3 regions of the Brevibacillus sp. DP1.3A genome follow, and region 2 is predicted to be linked to each of the others. Evidence: riboswitches for the same ligand, from Rfam matches in the RefSeq annotation. Region 2 holds a riboswitch; each other region holds the start of a gene.

Region 1 (5,632 bases), 3.0 Mb from region 2:
CTTCCTGCTCTGGGTCGACTTGGAACGGGGGCTTGAAATAAAGTTGATTCATGACATTGCGAGGACTGGAGGGAGATTCATTACTCATATCTTTGGCTGCTATCCTTTTAACCAGCTCGGAGTTGACGGCTCCTCCACCCGAGCCTGAAAAGCTGCTGTAGCAGGGGGTGCCAGCTATATCCTTGGTTCCACCAAAGCCGTAAGGGGACATGGGGGCGATTAGAATCAGGGAGCGGACTTCCTGCGGGTGATCGATGGCAAACTGCATCACGATCCCTCCACCCAAAGACCAGCCGGCAAGATGGATAGGTGTTGGCAAGTCCAATGCCCGAATAAACGAATGAAGGTCATCCGACCAGTCTCGCAAACCGCGTGTTGCATCGATAGGCAATGCTTCACTTGCTCCATAGCCACGCATATCAGGTGCATACACACGGTACTGGTCACATAGAGCCGCAATGGTATCATCCCAGAACAAGTTGGCTGATGCATTGCCGTGAATGAGGAGAAGCGGTTCTCCTTCCGGTACGCCTGCTGTCAGGTAGGAAACAAGCAATCGATCTGTTTGAATCGTTTTTGTTTCGATTCGTGCATCCATCAATGATGTGCCTCCTTTCATTGTAAAAGAACATAAATATCAGAATATTTACATTATATATCTGTTCAGTTACAAAATGAGAAAAGAAAACAACCGCCCGTGAAAGGCGGTTGCAGGAAGGTTACATATGGAGACCACGCATCTGTTGTTCGATTTTTTCAAAGCCGCCAGAAACCTTAACGACTTCGTCTTTTTGCTCAGAAACGAGAACAAGCACTTCTTCCAGGCTCTCTTTGTTCTTGTCGGTAATATCTGCGTTGACTTCTACTTTTGCGCCGACTTCCTGAATCATGCTGTGAACATGGATGATGAACTCTTGCAGGTTTTTCGTTTTATCCGCAAAGTTTTGCATGTAGTTGTCTACATTGGTGAACATTTCTTGCACTTCGAGGATGCCCTCGCTATTTTTCTCAAAAGAAGTCTGTGACTCGGAAATCATATCCGATACCAGCTTCATTTTTTTGCGAATGGTCATCAGCAGGCTCGAGATCGACTCAGAGGATAGCTTGGAGGATTCAGCCAGCTTGCGTACTTCATCTGCTACGACAGCAAATCCTCGGCCGTGTTCGCCTGCGCGAGACGCTTCAATCGTGGCATTGAGTGCCAACAGATTGGTTTGTGCAGAAATCTCGGAAATGGTTTGAATGATTTTCCCAATCGATTCGGTTTCTTTATTGAGCTCTTGAATCAGTTGGTTCGTACCTTGGATGTCCGTGATGAATCGTTCAAAGTCATTGCCGATGTTGCCAATGCGTTTGCCGCTCTCGCTAGTGGCTTCTTTGGTCGATTCTACGTACTCATGCATCTCTGTAACAGAGCGAGTCATATCCTCAACTTGCAGATTCGTCGAGCTCATTTCCCGACGCAGCTCGTCCGTGTTGCTGGTCTGGACCGTAAAGGACTCCATAATGTCTTGCAGGGAAGCGACGGTTTCGACTGCGCGAACATTCACGCCGTCCGTCACCTGGTTCAAATTCTCTTGATAGTCTTGCATAGAGGTGAGTGATTCATTGATTTGATCCAGAACACGTTGCAACGATTCCTTCGAGGCAATCGCTTCTTGCTTTTGTTGCTCACTTTCCTCTTGCAGCTTGTTATTGAATACAGCATGCATCATGCTCGTGACAGAGACGAAGCAGAAGGTAAGCAGGAAGTACATCAGATCAAGATTGTTAGTCGAATGGAAAATCGTTTCTCTCTGTGTCAGGAAGTAGTAAGAGACAATACCCAATGTCGATACAATCGTCAAAATATTGATGAGTCGGTCTTGATAAATCCCCATGACTGCTACAAAGAACATAATGGTCATGATATTGATCATATGCGGGTCTAGTCCAACTACGATGAACATGAAGATCCCGATTACGGCGAAGTTGAAAAACTTCATGAAGGGCGCTGCTTTTTCACGGAAGCTCGGGCGATTGGAGATGTAAGTAAAAGGTGCCAGCACGCCATACAAAATACCCAGTATCGTGAAAACGAATGTGTACGATACGCCTAGAAAAAGGTTTAAGACCTGAACAACCGTAATAATACTTGCGAATACGATTACGACCCAATTGTTTCTTCTTCTCAATAGATCAATGTTATCAATGTTATCCATGTTACCCACCTACCTCGACTTTTACTTGGTTGGATGACGACGAATTGTACCAGGAATATTTCGGATCGTGCTTATTGTCATAGACATCTTTTAGATGAAACAGGGTCGGAATGGCATCGGCCCCTTTGTAAAAGACGATATCTTTGGTTTGAGTCGCTTTTACTTGATACTTCTTGTTAATGAACGAAAAAAAAGTCGGATCTGCTACCCCAATTGCGTGGGTATAATCATGCTTTTCAGCGTAATCTATCATCAAGCAAATTCCTTTTTGCCCTAGTTGTCCACGGTATTTCGGCAAAACAGCAAGACTGTCTACCTCCATTACTTTCATATCTTCTGTAACAACATCCTGAAAAAGTGCTTTCATATAAGCATTTGATTTGGAAAAGGGCGTCATTTCAAATGTTCCACCTGCTTCACCGTCTTCGGCAATTAAGAGGAATTGTGCGGAGCCTTCTTTCGCGTACTCCATCTCGAAGCCCATGCTTGTCCATACTGTTTCTTTGATTTCATGAAATTTTGCTAACTCTTGTACGGTTTCTACTTGTTTGTACATAACTTGTCCACTCCATCATTTTCTGATTACCGTGTTGTGTATGTTTGACGTCTCAAAAGTTATGTTTTTCCATCCGTTACGAAAATGAAAGTGCTTTCATCCTCCTTTCAAAAAACGAAACACAAAAAAAGGCCGTTCCATCGAAATGGAACAACCGAAGCTACCAACATCAAAAAAATGGTCTCAAGATGATGGCAACCCGGCTATCATGGTCAAAGACTGTAGACCCGTGGTTTTGCGTCGCCACCTTTCGATGACTTTGCCTTTTGCATTTTTTAGCAAAACTTGTAAAAATGTGTCGAATTTTGCTAGATATAATCATGCAAAATATAAGCCAAAAGATATATCTTTGTCAAGTTTTGGTAGGGAAAAGAAACTAATTGTTTATAAAGCTTAGACGTACAAAAAACCAGTTGTGGTATCAACTGGTTCTTCGTTATATAGGCGTTAGGTTAGGTTACGCAGAATGTCTAAAACTTCGGTTGGCTCCATTCGCTTTTTGTAATCTGGATCTAAGCATGCTAACCGGATTACGCTCTGGTTGTCGAGGATATAAGTAGCAGGAATGGGGAGCGTCCAAGAATCGTCACTATTAAAATGCTTGAGATCAATATCCAATGATCGGTAGGTATCCTGTAAAGAATCAGGCAGTCTGAATCTGAGTTTATATTTTTCTGCTACCTGGTTATTGGTATCGCATAACACGGGAAAGCTCAGTCCGTTTTTCTCTTGCATAGTAAGAGAGTGTGCAGGAGATTGTGGGCTAATGGCAAACAATTGGGCACCCAGAGAGGTTATCGTATCGATCTGTTTTTGGTATGCTTGCAGTTCCAAATTGCAGTAGGGGCACCATGATCCACGGAAAAACGTGAGGACGATGGGACCTTTTACGATTTCTTCCGACAAGGTAATGGTCTTGCCAGTGTGATCGTTCAATGTGAAATCAGGCGCCATCGAACCAATCGGTAAGCCCTTTGCCTGTCCAGAGATCCTCAGCTCCTCGATTGATCTTGTAAATGAATCTGTTACTTCACGAGTGAGGAAGTCTGCTATTTGAATGGTTGTATAATCTAGCTCTTCGCGCAGGCTCTGAAAATGTGGTTTATCCATATGTCGTTCCCCTCTTTTTCGAAAGAATAGTAGAAGCCATAGCTTTACGATATCTTTCTTTTAGAGGGAAAGATGTAAACTGGATTACATCTTCTTTAAAATGTTGTCCCGATGAATGGAAATGGTTTTAAAGCCTGTTTGAATTAGTTCTTCTCTTGCTAAAGCACGTAATGCTACCGTCACAGCTTCCCTGGATGCCCCGACAAAATGGGCGAGCTCTTGATGGGAAAGAGGTAACTCAATTTGTAGAAACGCAGAACTGTTAGGATTGCCAAATTGGTCGGCAAGCCTTACTAACGTGGAAATAATGCGATCTTGTAAAGGGAGAAGGGCAAGATTTTCGGCTGCTTGGCTGATCGAAACCATTCTATCGCTAATGAGCCTCATGATCTTCATCATCAGTTGCGGGTGTTCGATTATGTAGCTCTCAAATTTTGCTTTGCTCATTTTACAAATGAGGCAGTCTTCGATGGTTTCTATATACATCTCCCGTGTACCTAATGAGAGCAAATCCACTTCTCCAAACACATTGCCTTCCCCAAGGATATCAAATGTAAACTGCCGACCATCCCGATTTACTTTATATAAACGTACTTTCCCCTGTTTGATGAAGTAGAAGCCCTCTGAAAAAGTTTCTGGTGTTTGAATGCACGTATTTTTGGGGAAAGGGGTTAAGGAGGTTAATTGATCGATTAAGCGCAAACTTTCCTCGGATAATGAATTCAACAAATAAAATTGGGATAAATATGTGATTCGGTTCATCATTTCTGTTCGGTTTGGGTCTTCAGGATGGTTCTTTTCGCTTTGGTTACAATTCTTTTCGTTTCCTTTGAATCAGAGATGCTTAGCCACTCGTCACAAAGCTGTATCACCCAGCTTGGTTGTGATTTACTCGCATCGTTCAACCAATTCCCTACAGAATCTTGAACATATTTAGATAGATCTGACTTCACTGGCGTGAGCAAAGGCAGGCAGCGAGCTGGATCATTTTTCAATGCGTCAATATGCTTACACCAGACACCTCGTGGGCGTGTGGCCTCTACCGCAAAGCGGCGAATATTTTCGTCGGTATCCAGTACCCATTCGCTCAGGAGTTGAATGGAATGGTTCAGATCATGCACGAGAGAATCTCGAATCGCCATCCATGCGATCTCTCTCACTCCAAAATGATGATCTGCCGCGAATTTTCTTATTTGCCTTAGTTTTTCTTCGACCGATAAGGTGTTGTCCAAGCCAATGATATAGGCACTCCAGCAACGTACACTGTCTGACTTGTGGGTGGCCAACGATAGGAAAACGGGAGACGTAGCTATGGGTTCACCCGATTTGTGTAAGATCGCAAGTAGTTCTTGTCCAATCAGACGGATAGCCTTCATTCCGCTCGTAGATCCCGTTTCTTCTAATTGATCAACAAGTGGAGAGACATGCGCATCTAATTGAACATGAGGCAGAACGCTTCGTAACAGATGAATATGATCCACAGCCTGCCATTCAGTCAAATTGACGCTTTCTAATTCTCCAGCATGAAGGAGTGCTAATACATTTTCAGGGATGAGCGAGGCTTTAACTGCTCCTTTTCTCGTGTGTACCGAATCCGGCATTTTCAACAAACCCCTTTTCACTGAAATGATAGACATTCAAAACGGAATAGCTGCAACAAAAGTATACATAAAAATCACCCGTAACAAAAATTTTCCAACTATCCGATAACTAGAAGGAATAGGAGGGGATTTTATGAAGGAAGTAAAAGTGATTCAATTTTACT
Region 2 (5,632 bases):
AAACAAGGTGAATACGATTTACGAGAATGGGCATTTCACCAACCAAGTGACTGCAAATGTAACCGAAACAACGAAAACCTTTCCTGCGGGTAGCTACGTGTTCAGCATGGCCCAGCCAAACGCCAACTTCATAGCATTGGCCTTGGAACCGGAATCAGTAGACAGCTACGTCACCTTTAACTTCTTGCCGGTTGAAAAGGGCGATGAAGTCCCAGTGTATCGCTATATGCTGGAGCAATCGCTACCCACCACACAAAAGAACGAAAGGAAAAATTCCCCTCTCTAAAGTTAGACTCCTGAGAGGGGAATTTTGTTACATGTATGGGCTTACTTTATTTCAAACACTTCTTGGGAAAGCCCTGCCAGCTTTTGCGTATTGTCGCTCACTTCGACCATCGTCGCAGAAATTTCCTCCGTAGCAGCTGCCTGACTCTCCATGGTTTGATTAATCAATGCAATCGAATTTTGCAGCAGGGTTATCAAATCCCGGATGGAATCTGTGGTTTGCTTGATTTTGTCTGCATTCGCCCGTGAATCCGTTGCCATATTGCGAACCTCATTCGCAACGACAGCGAATCCACGCCCAGCATCTCCTACCCGCGCAGCCTCAATACTCGCATTCAGTCCCAAAATGTTACTTTGATCAGCGATTTTTTTCACGGCGAGAGTAATTTGCTCGATCTCAGTCGTACTTTGGCTCACATCGTTGGCTTCCTCTGAGATTGCCTTCATTTGCTCGTTCAAATTCCCGATCTGCATGGCCATCTCTTGTGTGGTGGCACTGACCTGCTCGACGACACTCGAGAGGTTTGCGGCAATTTCATATAGCTCATTGGCTCTCTCCATACTGGATCCAATGCCGACACCGCCGATTACTTTTCCCGTATGATCATGCAGGGGGATCGCCCGTGCGACGAGAGGAAAACCAAATAATTCTTTGGGGACCATCATCGCCTGCTTGGTGTTTTTACGAATCGCGTTGGTGATCACATCTCCTTCTTGGAGTGGATCACCTGGCTTGACTTGCAGCGCAAATGTTTGGGCAGGCACATTACGCAATAACTTTTCCGTGTCGTAGACCCCAATGGTAATGTCATCGGTGAGTAAAACATTTAAATAAGGGGCAACCTTGATGAACGCCTCGAGCAGTTCTGCGTTTTTCCCCTTTTCGGAAGCTTCTGTTTCGTTCCATTCCACGTAACCGTTCATGACCCTCTTCACCTCTATATTTTGCTGGCATTAGTACGGAAATTGGCGCTTTTTGTGTTGAACCGAAATCCATTTCAGCGTAGTGAACTCTTCTAAACTCCATTGGCCATTCAAACGTCCCAACCCGGAGTGCTTTTCACCACCAAACGCCACGATTGGTTCGTCATTGATCGTTCCATCGTTGATGTGAATCATGCCGGTCTCCATTCGTTTGGCCATCTGGGCACCTCTCTCCAGATCGCGTGTATGAATCGCCCCGGACAATCCAAATGGGGTCTCGTTCGCCATGCGAATCGCTTCTTCCTCGGATGCAAACGACATGATGCAAACAGCCGGACCAAACAGCTCTTTGGATGCAATCGACATGTCTGTGGTCACTCCTGTCAAAACGATCGGCTCGACCACGTTGCCCTTTACTTCCCCTTTCAGTGCAGGAACGGCTCCTTCGCGTATCGCCTCATCGATCGTTGCCATCAGGTTGGTGACTTGCCGTTGATTGATGAGTGGACCGATTACCGTGTCAGGATCATTTGGGTCGCCTACCTTGAGTCCAGATACTTTTTCCACATACAGATCGAGGAATTTATCGTATACAGCTTGGTGAACCAGAACCCGGTTAGCCGACATGCAAATCTGACCTTGGTGAGTAAAGCGGCTGAATACCGCTGCATTGACGGCATACTGGAGATCCGCATCCTCCAAAACAATCAGTGCACTATTGCCGCCCAGCTCCAAAATCGCCTTTTTGAAATGCTTCGCTGCCACTTGCGCGATATGGCTTCCTACTTGGCTAGAGCCTGTAAACGAAAGGATGCGCGGAATCGGATGGGAGACAAAACCATCGCCAATTTCAGCAATATCCGTCACAACGACGTTGATCAAGCCTTTTGGCAGACCTACATCTTCAAAAATTTTCGCTATGAGAGTCCCACCCGTGATTGGCGTGTGCTCATGTGGTTTGAGGACGACGCCGTTGCCCGCGCCAAGAGCTGGCGCTACGGACTTCATCGACAGATAGAACGGGAAGTTGAACGGACTGATGACGCCGACAACTCCTGCGGGAATCCGATACAAGCGATTTTCTTTTCCGTCTACGGGAGAAGGAAGAATTTTTCCTTCCATGCGTACCGGGAACGTAGCCGCCTCGCGAATAATATCCTTCACAAGCCCGATTTCAAAAAATGCCTTCAATCGGGTTCCACCTAATTCACGAATGATAATCTGAATGATTTCTTCTTCATTCTCTTCGATATAGTGAACAGCACGCTCCAACATTCGGGATTTGGTATAGGCATTCACTTCATCCCACTCTTTTTTCGCGTCGGCTGCCGCTTTGTAAGCCGCATCGATATCCTCCAAATTTGCCATTTTGAATTCTGCAATGACTTCCCCGTTATAAGGGTTGATATCTTGCAATGTCTTTGCGCCAAGTCCGTCGCGCCACTCCCCATTGATGTACTGCTTGTCCAGTGTTTGAAGGATTGACATGCTTTAACCTCTCCCTTTTGTAAAGTAAATAGGCCCCTTCGCATGAAAGGAGCCGTAAAACTAAAACAGCAAAATACACTGCTAGTCGGCAACCCGGCTGCCATCGTAACGTGTACATTAGGCCCGTGGCTTTGCGTCCCCAATTTTCAATGGGTTTGCCCATTCATAGCGAATGCTGGTATGATTTTGTCGAAAAAAGGAAAGTTATGGAGAATCTTACTTTGATTATAGTACTCAATTCCTAATAGTCAAACAGAAAAATGTAAAATTTTAGTGAACCAAATTGAACAAATACCAAAAAGTCCGCATCTCTTGGGATACGGACTCCTGATTCTTCTTCCTTATGATCACAATATCTTTTTGACATCCTTTACGCTCGTCGCGAGCATTTGCTCTACCGCGTTTGCGTCCCTCACATGCTTGGTCAAGCCTTCATTCAGCTCTTCCAGCAAGCCCTTCGCATCACTTACCTGTTGGGACACATCGTCAGCAAATCGCTTTTGGTGCGCGATGATTTCCATCACACCTGACACTTCGACGTTCAGTGCCTGGAAAGCGTTCACGATCTGATCCGTCTTCTCCGCAGCATCCTTGCTGATAGAAAGTCCATTTTTGATCGCACTGCTGCTTTTTTCACTGTTGGACAACGCTTCTTTTGTTTCTTCCTGAATCTTGCCGATCAATTCTGCAATTGTCTTGGTCGAGTTCGCTGTCATCTCGGCCAGCTTCCGTACTTCATCCGCTACTACAGCAAAGCCTCGGCCTTGTTCACCCGCACGTGCCGCTTCTATCGCTGCATTCAAAGCGAGAAGGTTGGTCTGATTGGCAATGTCGCTGATCACCTTGACGATGCTCGTAATTTCCGAAGAGCGCTCTTCCAAGCGGCTCATGGACTTGGACGTATGGACCGATTCTTTGTCGAGCAGGCTCATGACTTCCACAACGTCCGTCATCGCCTTCTTACCTTCATCTGCACGCGCTACCGATTGTTTACAGATGTCCGTCAAGCGCTCTCCTCGATCCGACAGTTGACTCGCAGATTCATCATCCCGCTCGTTAATGACCTGGATATTATCTACGACACGCTTCATCCTCGTCACCAATCGCACCGTTTGCTCGGATTCGGCGTTCATCGCTTGGTTCGACGTGAGAATCGCACCCATCTGTTCGTAAATACCGCGAAGCTCATGTTTCCAAGCGTCTTGCTGTCCTGCCATTGTGGTTGTGGGAGTTGCCACTGTCGTCGCTGCTGTCTCTTTTTCTGCTAGGCCTTTGTCTTTTTTCCAAAACATCCGCTTCTCTCTCCTTTGTACCCATCAATTGTCACCTCGGCGGCTATATACGCGGGACTCGATTATTCCCGGATGTTGGTTCGCCAAGCTCAGCAAGTTTTCCAAGAAATAATAGTGACCCTCCAAGAGCTCCACGTCTTTACGCTCAAAATGCTTCGCCTGCAAATACTGCTGCATTTCCAAAGCATAGCGCTCCAGTTTATCGTGAAAATCGTTGGCACGAAGCATTTGCTCCACTTCTGGATATTCTGTTTTCAGGCGACTCAGCTCGCTATATACACGCCCACCCTCCAGAATCATCTGGTAGGCCGTACGCTCAAGCGTAGCTGTCGTAGCTGCCTCCTGCTCCTCACGCTCCTCGCGCAAAGCTGCCAAGTACGTGATAAAATGGTAGACAGTTAAAAACAATGGTCCTAAAAATAGAATGATCCCTGCTTTGTACACATGCTGATTGGACAAATTGCTGATGAGCAGGAACAAGTGAAACAAGATCGCACCCAACCATACATAGATGATGATTTGGTGATTGATCTTCCCTGCCTTTTGGTGGCGAGAAAAGGCAAAGGTAAGCCCGAGCAGATAAAAGGCAAGTAACGTAAAGCTGGCAGAAAACAAAGCCATCTCCATATCGATCAGCCAATCTGCGTCGGCGGGTATTTCGATAAAGAATTCAAAAGCGAGCACCAGCAGTGAGAACAGCAACCCCATGATCCAAAACCGGCTTACTTCCGAGTCATTCCTCCGCCGGGAGCGGTAGCGTTTTGCACGGGATCCTTCCATAATGCTCTCACCTCATTCTCTATGATTCGCCATGATTCTATCTTTTCCTTTCACATGGGGCCAAAATCTGACATCGGAGGCTGTTATGACAAAAAATTTACCAACATCATTTACCGAGCGCATGCAAACCTTGCTCGGACACGATTATGAGGCATTCGTTTCCTCGTATGATCAGACTGTAACACACGGCTTGCGAGTCAATCCGTTGAAGGTAGGGCGTGACGATTTTTTGAAAATCTCGCCGTTTGCTCTGGAAGCAGTCCCTTGGTGCGAAAACGGGTTTCGCTACAAAGAGCCAGATCGTCCCGGCAAGCATCCTTTTCACTCCGCTGGCATGTACTACTTGCAGGAGCCAAGCGCGATGTCCGCTGCCGAAGCACTCGGTGCACAACCTGGTGAGCGAATCCTCGACCTGTGTGCAGCGCCAGGGGGGAAATCGACGCAGCTTGCAGCGTTTTTGCGTGGACAAGGAATGCTCGTGGCAAACGAAATCCATCCTGTTCGCGCAAAAGCCTTGTCAGAAAATCTGGAGCGCTGCGGCGTGACCAATGCCGTCGTGACCAACGAAACGCCTGAACGCTTACAGGAGCGATTCCCGCAGTTTTTTGACCGAATTTTAGTAGACGCTCCTTGCTCTGGCGAAGGAATGTTCCGCAAGCTCCCCGAAGCAATCGAAGACTGGAGCCCTGCAAAAGTAACCGAGTGCCATGTCATGCAAGGCGATATTCTCGAGGCGGCCGCTGCAATGATGAAGCCAGGCGGAACATTGGTCTACTCCACCTGCACATTTGCTCCGTTAGAAAATGAACAGTCACTGGTTAACTTCCTGGGACGTCATCCCGAATTTGAGATCGTCTCGCTGC
Region 3 (5,632 bases), 1.2 Mb from region 2:
GCAAAGTACTGGTACTTGGCTCAGGTCCCATTCGCATCGGTCAGGGTATCGAGTTTGACTATTGCTCCGTACATGCAGCCAAAGCACTTCAGGCAAGCGGTATTGCAGCTGTGGTTGTGAACAACAACCCAGAGACGGTCAGCACTGACTATGAAACAGCCGACCATCTTTATTTTGAACCGCTTCACGTAGAAGACGTGCTGCATATCGCAGAACGCGAACAGGTGGAGGGCGTCATGGTTCAGTTTGGGGGTCAAACCGCAATCAATCTGGCAGCAAAGCTGGAGCATGCGGGTCTGCAAGTAATGGGTACGTCGCTTACAGCCATCGAACGTGCGGAGGATCGCGAGCTGTTCTACGCCATGCTGCGCAAGCTGGACATTCCTCATATCCCCGGTAAAGGAGTATCGTCTTTGGCGGATGCGACCGCGATAGCGGATGAAATCGGCTTCCCTGTTTTGATGCGACCTTCGTACGTCATCGGCGGGCAAGGTATGGTAGTAGTCCACAATATCGAGGAACTGCAAGCTACCATTCACGACTGGCTGAACCATCCGGACATGAGCATGTTTTTCCCACTTCTCGTGGATAAATACGTCCCAGGCAAGGAAGCAGAAGTAGATGCGGTATGCGACGGACAATCTGTCATTATCCCAGGGATTTTCCAGCATGTGGAGAGAGCGGGCATCCACTCTGGCGACAGTGTAGCCTTGTTCCCCGCTCCTCAACTGACGGATGACATCAAGCACAAAATCGCGAGCTATACAGAAGCAATCGCGAGGGAAATGGAAGCGGTCGGGTTAATCAATATCCAGTTCGTCATTGATGGCGAAACGGTTTATGTACTGGAGGTAAATCCTCGTGCTTCACGGACCGTACCGATTACGAGCAAAGTGACGGGCATCCCGATGGTTCAATTAGCGGTTCGCGCACAATTGGGTGAAAAGCTGTCGGAGATGGGCTATGGTACAGGGCTTTTGCCAGAGATTCCGTTTGCAGTCGTCAAGGCGCCAGTTTTCTCCACGATCAAGCTGAACGGCGTAGACCCGGTACTAGGCCCAGAGATGAAATCGACGGGCGAAGTTCTTGGCCTGGGGCGTTCTTTCGAAGAGGCAGCAGGCAAAGCCTTTGCTTTCAAAGACAATTTGTACGGCGACTGGCAAAAAGGTCAGGTGGTCATGATTTCTCTGGCAGATGGAGATAAGCAGGGCGGCGTAAGAGAATCGATTGGACAAATTCAAGAAGACGGTGCCAATCTGGCGGCAACTCCGGGAACAGCCGAGTGGCTGACAGCCGAAGGAATTGTCGTGAAGCATATCGTGGCAGATGAAGAGGCGTGGATCGAGCTGTTGCAAAAGGAAGAAGCGGCCTTCGCTCTTGTTACTGCGACGAAAGGCAATCGTCAGGGCCGGACAGGATTTGCTCTGCGAAGCCGTATGGTACAACAAGGTGTGCCATTGTTCTCTGCTGTCGATACGTTCGAGTTATACGTGAAGTCTATTATGAAGAAAAGAGGTGGCTCGCATGCAGCCAGTGAAGATATTGGAACACTTTCAAAACTTGCCGTTACAAAAGCATAAAGGAAAAGATTTCTTACGCGTCGATGAATTCAACGGAGAGGAATTGATGGAGCTGCTCCATCTGTCTGCTCACGTCAAGCAATTGCAAAAGCTGGGACAGCCATTCCAGCCTTTGCAAGGCAAGACGTTGGGGATGATCTTTGACAAGGCTTCGACCCGCACGCGCGTCTCCTTTGAAGTAGGGATGCATCAGTTGGGCGGCTTGGGGATGTTCATGAGCGGAAAAGAGCTACAGCTCGGACGCGGGGAGCCGATCAGCGACACAGCGAAAGTTCTCTCTCGGTACGTGGATGCCATCATGATTCGCACCTTTTCCCACTCTTATGTAGAAGAGCTTGCCGAGCACGCGTCGATCCCCATTATCAATGGCTTGACCGATCTGTACCATCCGTGTCAGGCGTTGGCTGATCTGCTTACGATCTGGGAGCATAAAGGCAAGCTGAAAGGAGTCAAGCTCGCCTATGTAGGAGACGGTAACAACGTGGCGAATTCACTGGTGCTGGGCGCAGCTCTGCTAGGTCTGGATGTGCGGGTGGCGACTCCGGCAGGCTACGAAATGGATGCAGCAATTGTCGCAAAGGCTACAGAATACGCGAAACAAAGTGGTGGAAACATGATGGTGACCACCGATCCAACAGAGGCTGTCATGGGGGCAGATGCTGTATACACGGACGTTTGGACTAGTATGGGTTTTGAAGAAGAAAATGAGGTGCGATTGAAAGCATTTGCCGACTATCAAGTGAACGAAAAATTGGTAGCAGCGGCAGATCGTGATTATCTCTTCTTGCACTGCTTGCCAGCACATCGTGGGGAAGAAGTGACAACCGGGGTCATCGACGGATCGCGCTCTGTCATTTTTGATCAGGCTGAAAATAGATTGCACGCACAAAAGGCGATATTGGCGGCGCTGGTGTGAACATAGTTCTAGTTAAATAGAACTAGCTGTAATTAAATCGAATAGACTATGAATCTATGATTGCCGAATTTTGTCACTTATGTGTAAAATAAAGGTAGGAAAGAAGCGAAGAAGTACGGACTGTATCTGGTCGCTTGGTCCGTATGGAGCCAGTAGCGAATCCAACCTTTTCCATAATGGAAAAGGAAAGAGGAGCAGGGGCTGTACTTGGTCGCTTGGCCTCTGCATCACGGACAGTAGCGAAGCCAGCTTTCTCCACTATGCCTGAAGGGGGGAAAAGAAAATGAAAAAATGGTTCGCGGCAATTATGATGGTGGTTGCAATCGTAGCAGCTACTTCTGCAAACTTCCATATTGGATAATAAGCGTATTGGAGAAACAAACACCGCTTGGCTGAGTGGTGTTTTTTCTTCAAGCTTGGAGGAAACAACATGCTATTGGATGTAATTGCCCTATCTTTTCTCGTAGCATTGCTGCGAGGGGGAAGAATCAAGGAATTTCCTAAATTCAATCAACTAAAACTTCTTATCGTTACCATATTGCTGCAGGCTTGTGCAGTCATCTTCCCTACGATCGGTGGCCTTTTCATATCGATCGCGTATGTGTTTATTTTGGCTTTCCTCGTTTTTAATCGAGAATTTGAAGATATGCGGATATTTTTAATCGGCTGGTTTCTGAATGCGATTGCAATTTGGTCTAACAATGGAAAAATGCCAATCGATTTAGTCCAAGCAGCAAAGCTTCCTTATGATTTAGAACCAGTTATAAATGGAACGAATTTCAAGCATAGTGTATTGACGGAAAGTTCAAATTTTCCATTTTTGACCGATGTCATCTACATGCCATCTATCATTCCTCGGATTATTAGCATCGGCGATATTTTTATTATGTTAGGAGCCTTTTTACTTGTTCAGCGATTGATGAATAAACCTATTTCATTACTACAACTTCGCGAAGGTAAAAGTTATGCGACAAAAAACTAATTACGCGGTTTGGATAAAGGGGATTGTTGTACAGGTTGGATTTGTCATTGCAGCAATCTATATTTTTTACACATCTTCATCTGAATGGACTGCTCGTGAGCATTGGGGGGTATTATCTACCTATACCCTCTTGACCATTTTCTCCTGTTTTGCTCCCGTGCGTATATCGAATACGATTTTAACAGTGAACAATGCTGTAATCTTTTCGGGTATTTTGTTGTACGGAGTATGGGTCGGAGTATGGGCTGCTGTTATTGAATCTTTAATCATTGCTTTCCTGGTAAGGTTTAATCCGCTAAAAGCTATCATTAATATTGGGCAATTGTTAATGACAATATGGACAGTAGCGTTTTTGAAGGATTGGATCGAGGGCTTCGGAACCATTTCTCCCATTATTAGCGATTTGTTTTTGGCTGGTGTGTATTGGTTTGTGAACCTGATTTTATGTGGATTGGGTATTTCCTATTTTCATCAAATGACTTGGGCGCGAACCGTAAAGATGATGGCAAAAGGCTTCACCTCGACTTACTTGCTGCTTTTAATTCTAGCCGGAGTAGGTTCACGGTTAGTAGAGTCATATGGCCCGCTAACACTAATTCCTATGATGATTGCGTTTATTACGATCAGCTACGTATTTCATCATTACTATGACAACCTTCAAAGGCTTCAGCAAAAAGTAGAAGAGGTCAAATCATTCAATCACAACTTCTTAACGACGATGGCTGCTTCCATTGACGCACGAGATCGATACACAAGTGGACATTCTCAGCGTGTAGCTTACTGGGGAAGAGAAATTGCGAGAGATATTGGTTTATCCGAAAGAAAAGTGGAGGATGTTTATATCGGGGGAATCCTGCACGACATTGGAAAAATCGGCATCGAAGACGAAATTCTCAATAAAAAAGGAAAGTTGACCCCGGAAGAGTACGACAAGATCAAGCAGCACACGGTCATTGGCTACGAAATTATTTTGCAAGCAGGGATGTTCAATGAATTGCTTCCTGCGATCCGCTCCCATCATGAGCGAATAGACGGAAGGGGATACCCGGATGGTTTAGCTGGGGATGAGATTCCGCTGATGGCGAGAATTTTAGCCATTTCAGACGCTTTCGATGCGATGGTCGCGGACAGGCCATATCGAAAAGGCTTGCCTGTGGAGGAAGCGCTTCAAGAAATCAGACGGGGCTCCGGTACCCAATTTGATCCGATATTGGCGGAGCATTTTATCAGAATCGTTCAGCGACTGCCATACGAAGAGTTGCAGAGCATTATCGGAATGGAGTCCATCCCACAAAAACAGTTACAGGAGGCAATCAGATAAGCTGCCCCTTGTAACTGTTTTTATTCGTTTACGACCATATGCGGACGAGCTCTTTGGTTTCTAAATGGCAGGTAAGCTTGAATACATCTGGATTGCTTAATTTCTCCCAATCGTGAAAGCCAAAGCGGTCATCAATTGATTTCATGAGTAAGGCCAGCAGGCATCCGTGGCTAATAAGCACGATTTCTTTATGCGCATCTGCCAAAATCTCAGTGAGCAATGAATTTACCCGGTTTATAGCAGTAAGACTGGATTCGCCCCCTTCGAATTCAAGCGACAGGTCATTGAACGTATCGCGCAGTCGTTCGAACCAATCTTCACGTGGTACTCCGCTAAGGACGCGCTCAACCAAACGCGTGTCTTCTTCAACCACGATTCCGAGTTCCTGTGCAAGTGGTTGGATGGTAGCAATCGCCCGATGATACGGACTCGAAATGATTCGATCAATGGGGGAACCTGCGAAGAAGGTGGCAAGCTCCCGAGCTTGTACTTCTCCCTTTTCCGTGAGCAGTGCTTCGGGTTCTTGGCCAGCAGCCTGACAATGACGTACCAAATAAATTGTTTTCATAATCCCTCCAACAGATATCTCCTATGGAATTCCTCCTTTCATTCATTCTCTACCTTGGATAAGTTTCCCTTTCAATCTCGCAACGTTTATGCATAAACAGATGATGAGTATGCATAAAAACAAGATACTCTTTATGCGAAAAATGTATAATTCCTCTGCATCTCCGTTTTTGTCTGTGAATTCACAAGAAATATACAAGAAAAATAGTTGTATTTTTATTAGTTCGTTTGTATAATTACTCGCATAAGAGAAACTTCGAAACGGG

What was found. Region 2 has a riboswitch for cyclic di-GMP ahead of HP399_RS08995 (benzaldehyde dehydrogenase). Riboswitches for the same ligand answer to the same signal wherever they lie in the genome.
Region 1: it holds a riboswitch for cyclic di-GMP, as region 2 does, so the genes downstream of both, HP399_RS25535 (GNAT family N-acetyltransferase) here and HP399_RS08995 (benzaldehyde dehydrogenase) in region 2, are expected to answer to the same signal.
Region 3: it holds a riboswitch for cyclic di-GMP, as region 2 does, so the genes downstream of both, HP399_RS03610 (DUF5317 family protein) here and HP399_RS08995 (benzaldehyde dehydrogenase) in region 2, are expected to answer to the same signal.

What each region holds. Positions count from the first base shown of each region.
Region 1 covers NZ_CP085876.1:5,562,253-5,567,884, reverse strand. The annotation lists gene HP399_RS25545 (alpha/beta hydrolase) at 1-598, opposite strand, end outside; gene HP399_RS25540 (methyl-accepting chemotaxis protein) at 720-2,210, opposite strand; gene HP399_RS25535 (GNAT family N-acetyltransferase) at 2,203-2,757, opposite strand; cyclic di-GMP riboswitch class I at 2,948-3,031, opposite strand; gene HP399_RS25530 (peroxiredoxin-like family protein) at 3,205-3,867, opposite strand; gene HP399_RS25525 (Crp/Fnr family transcriptional regulator) at 3,952-4,629, opposite strand; gene HP399_RS25520 (DNA alkylation repair protein) at 4,629-5,468, opposite strand; gene HP399_RS25515 (hypothetical protein) at 5,602-5,632, shown strand, end outside.
Region 2 covers NZ_CP085876.1:1,946,004-1,951,635, reverse strand. The annotation lists gene HP399_RS09005 (M14 family metallopeptidase) at 1-286, shown strand, start outside; gene HP399_RS09000 (methyl-accepting chemotaxis protein) at 328-1,209, opposite strand; gene HP399_RS08995 (benzaldehyde dehydrogenase) at 1,240-2,697, opposite strand; cyclic di-GMP riboswitch class I at 2,782-2,867, opposite strand; gene HP399_RS08990 (methyl-accepting chemotaxis protein) at 3,045-3,989, opposite strand; gene HP399_RS08985 (hypothetical protein) at 4,014-4,769, opposite strand; gene HP399_RS08980 (RsmB/NOP family class I SAM-dependent RNA methyltransferase) at 4,855-5,632, shown strand, end outside.
Region 3 covers NZ_CP085876.1:712,326-717,957, forward strand. The annotation lists gene carB (carbamoyl-phosphate synthase (glutamine-hydrolyzing) large subunit) at 1-1,580, shown strand, start outside; gene argF (ornithine carbamoyltransferase) at 1,525-2,496, shown strand; cyclic di-GMP riboswitch class II at 2,589-2,670, shown strand; gene HP399_RS03610 (DUF5317 family protein) at 2,927-3,478, shown strand; gene HP399_RS03615 (HD-GYP domain-containing protein) at 3,462-4,799, shown strand; gene HP399_RS03620 (histidine phosphatase family protein) at 4,828-5,367, opposite strand.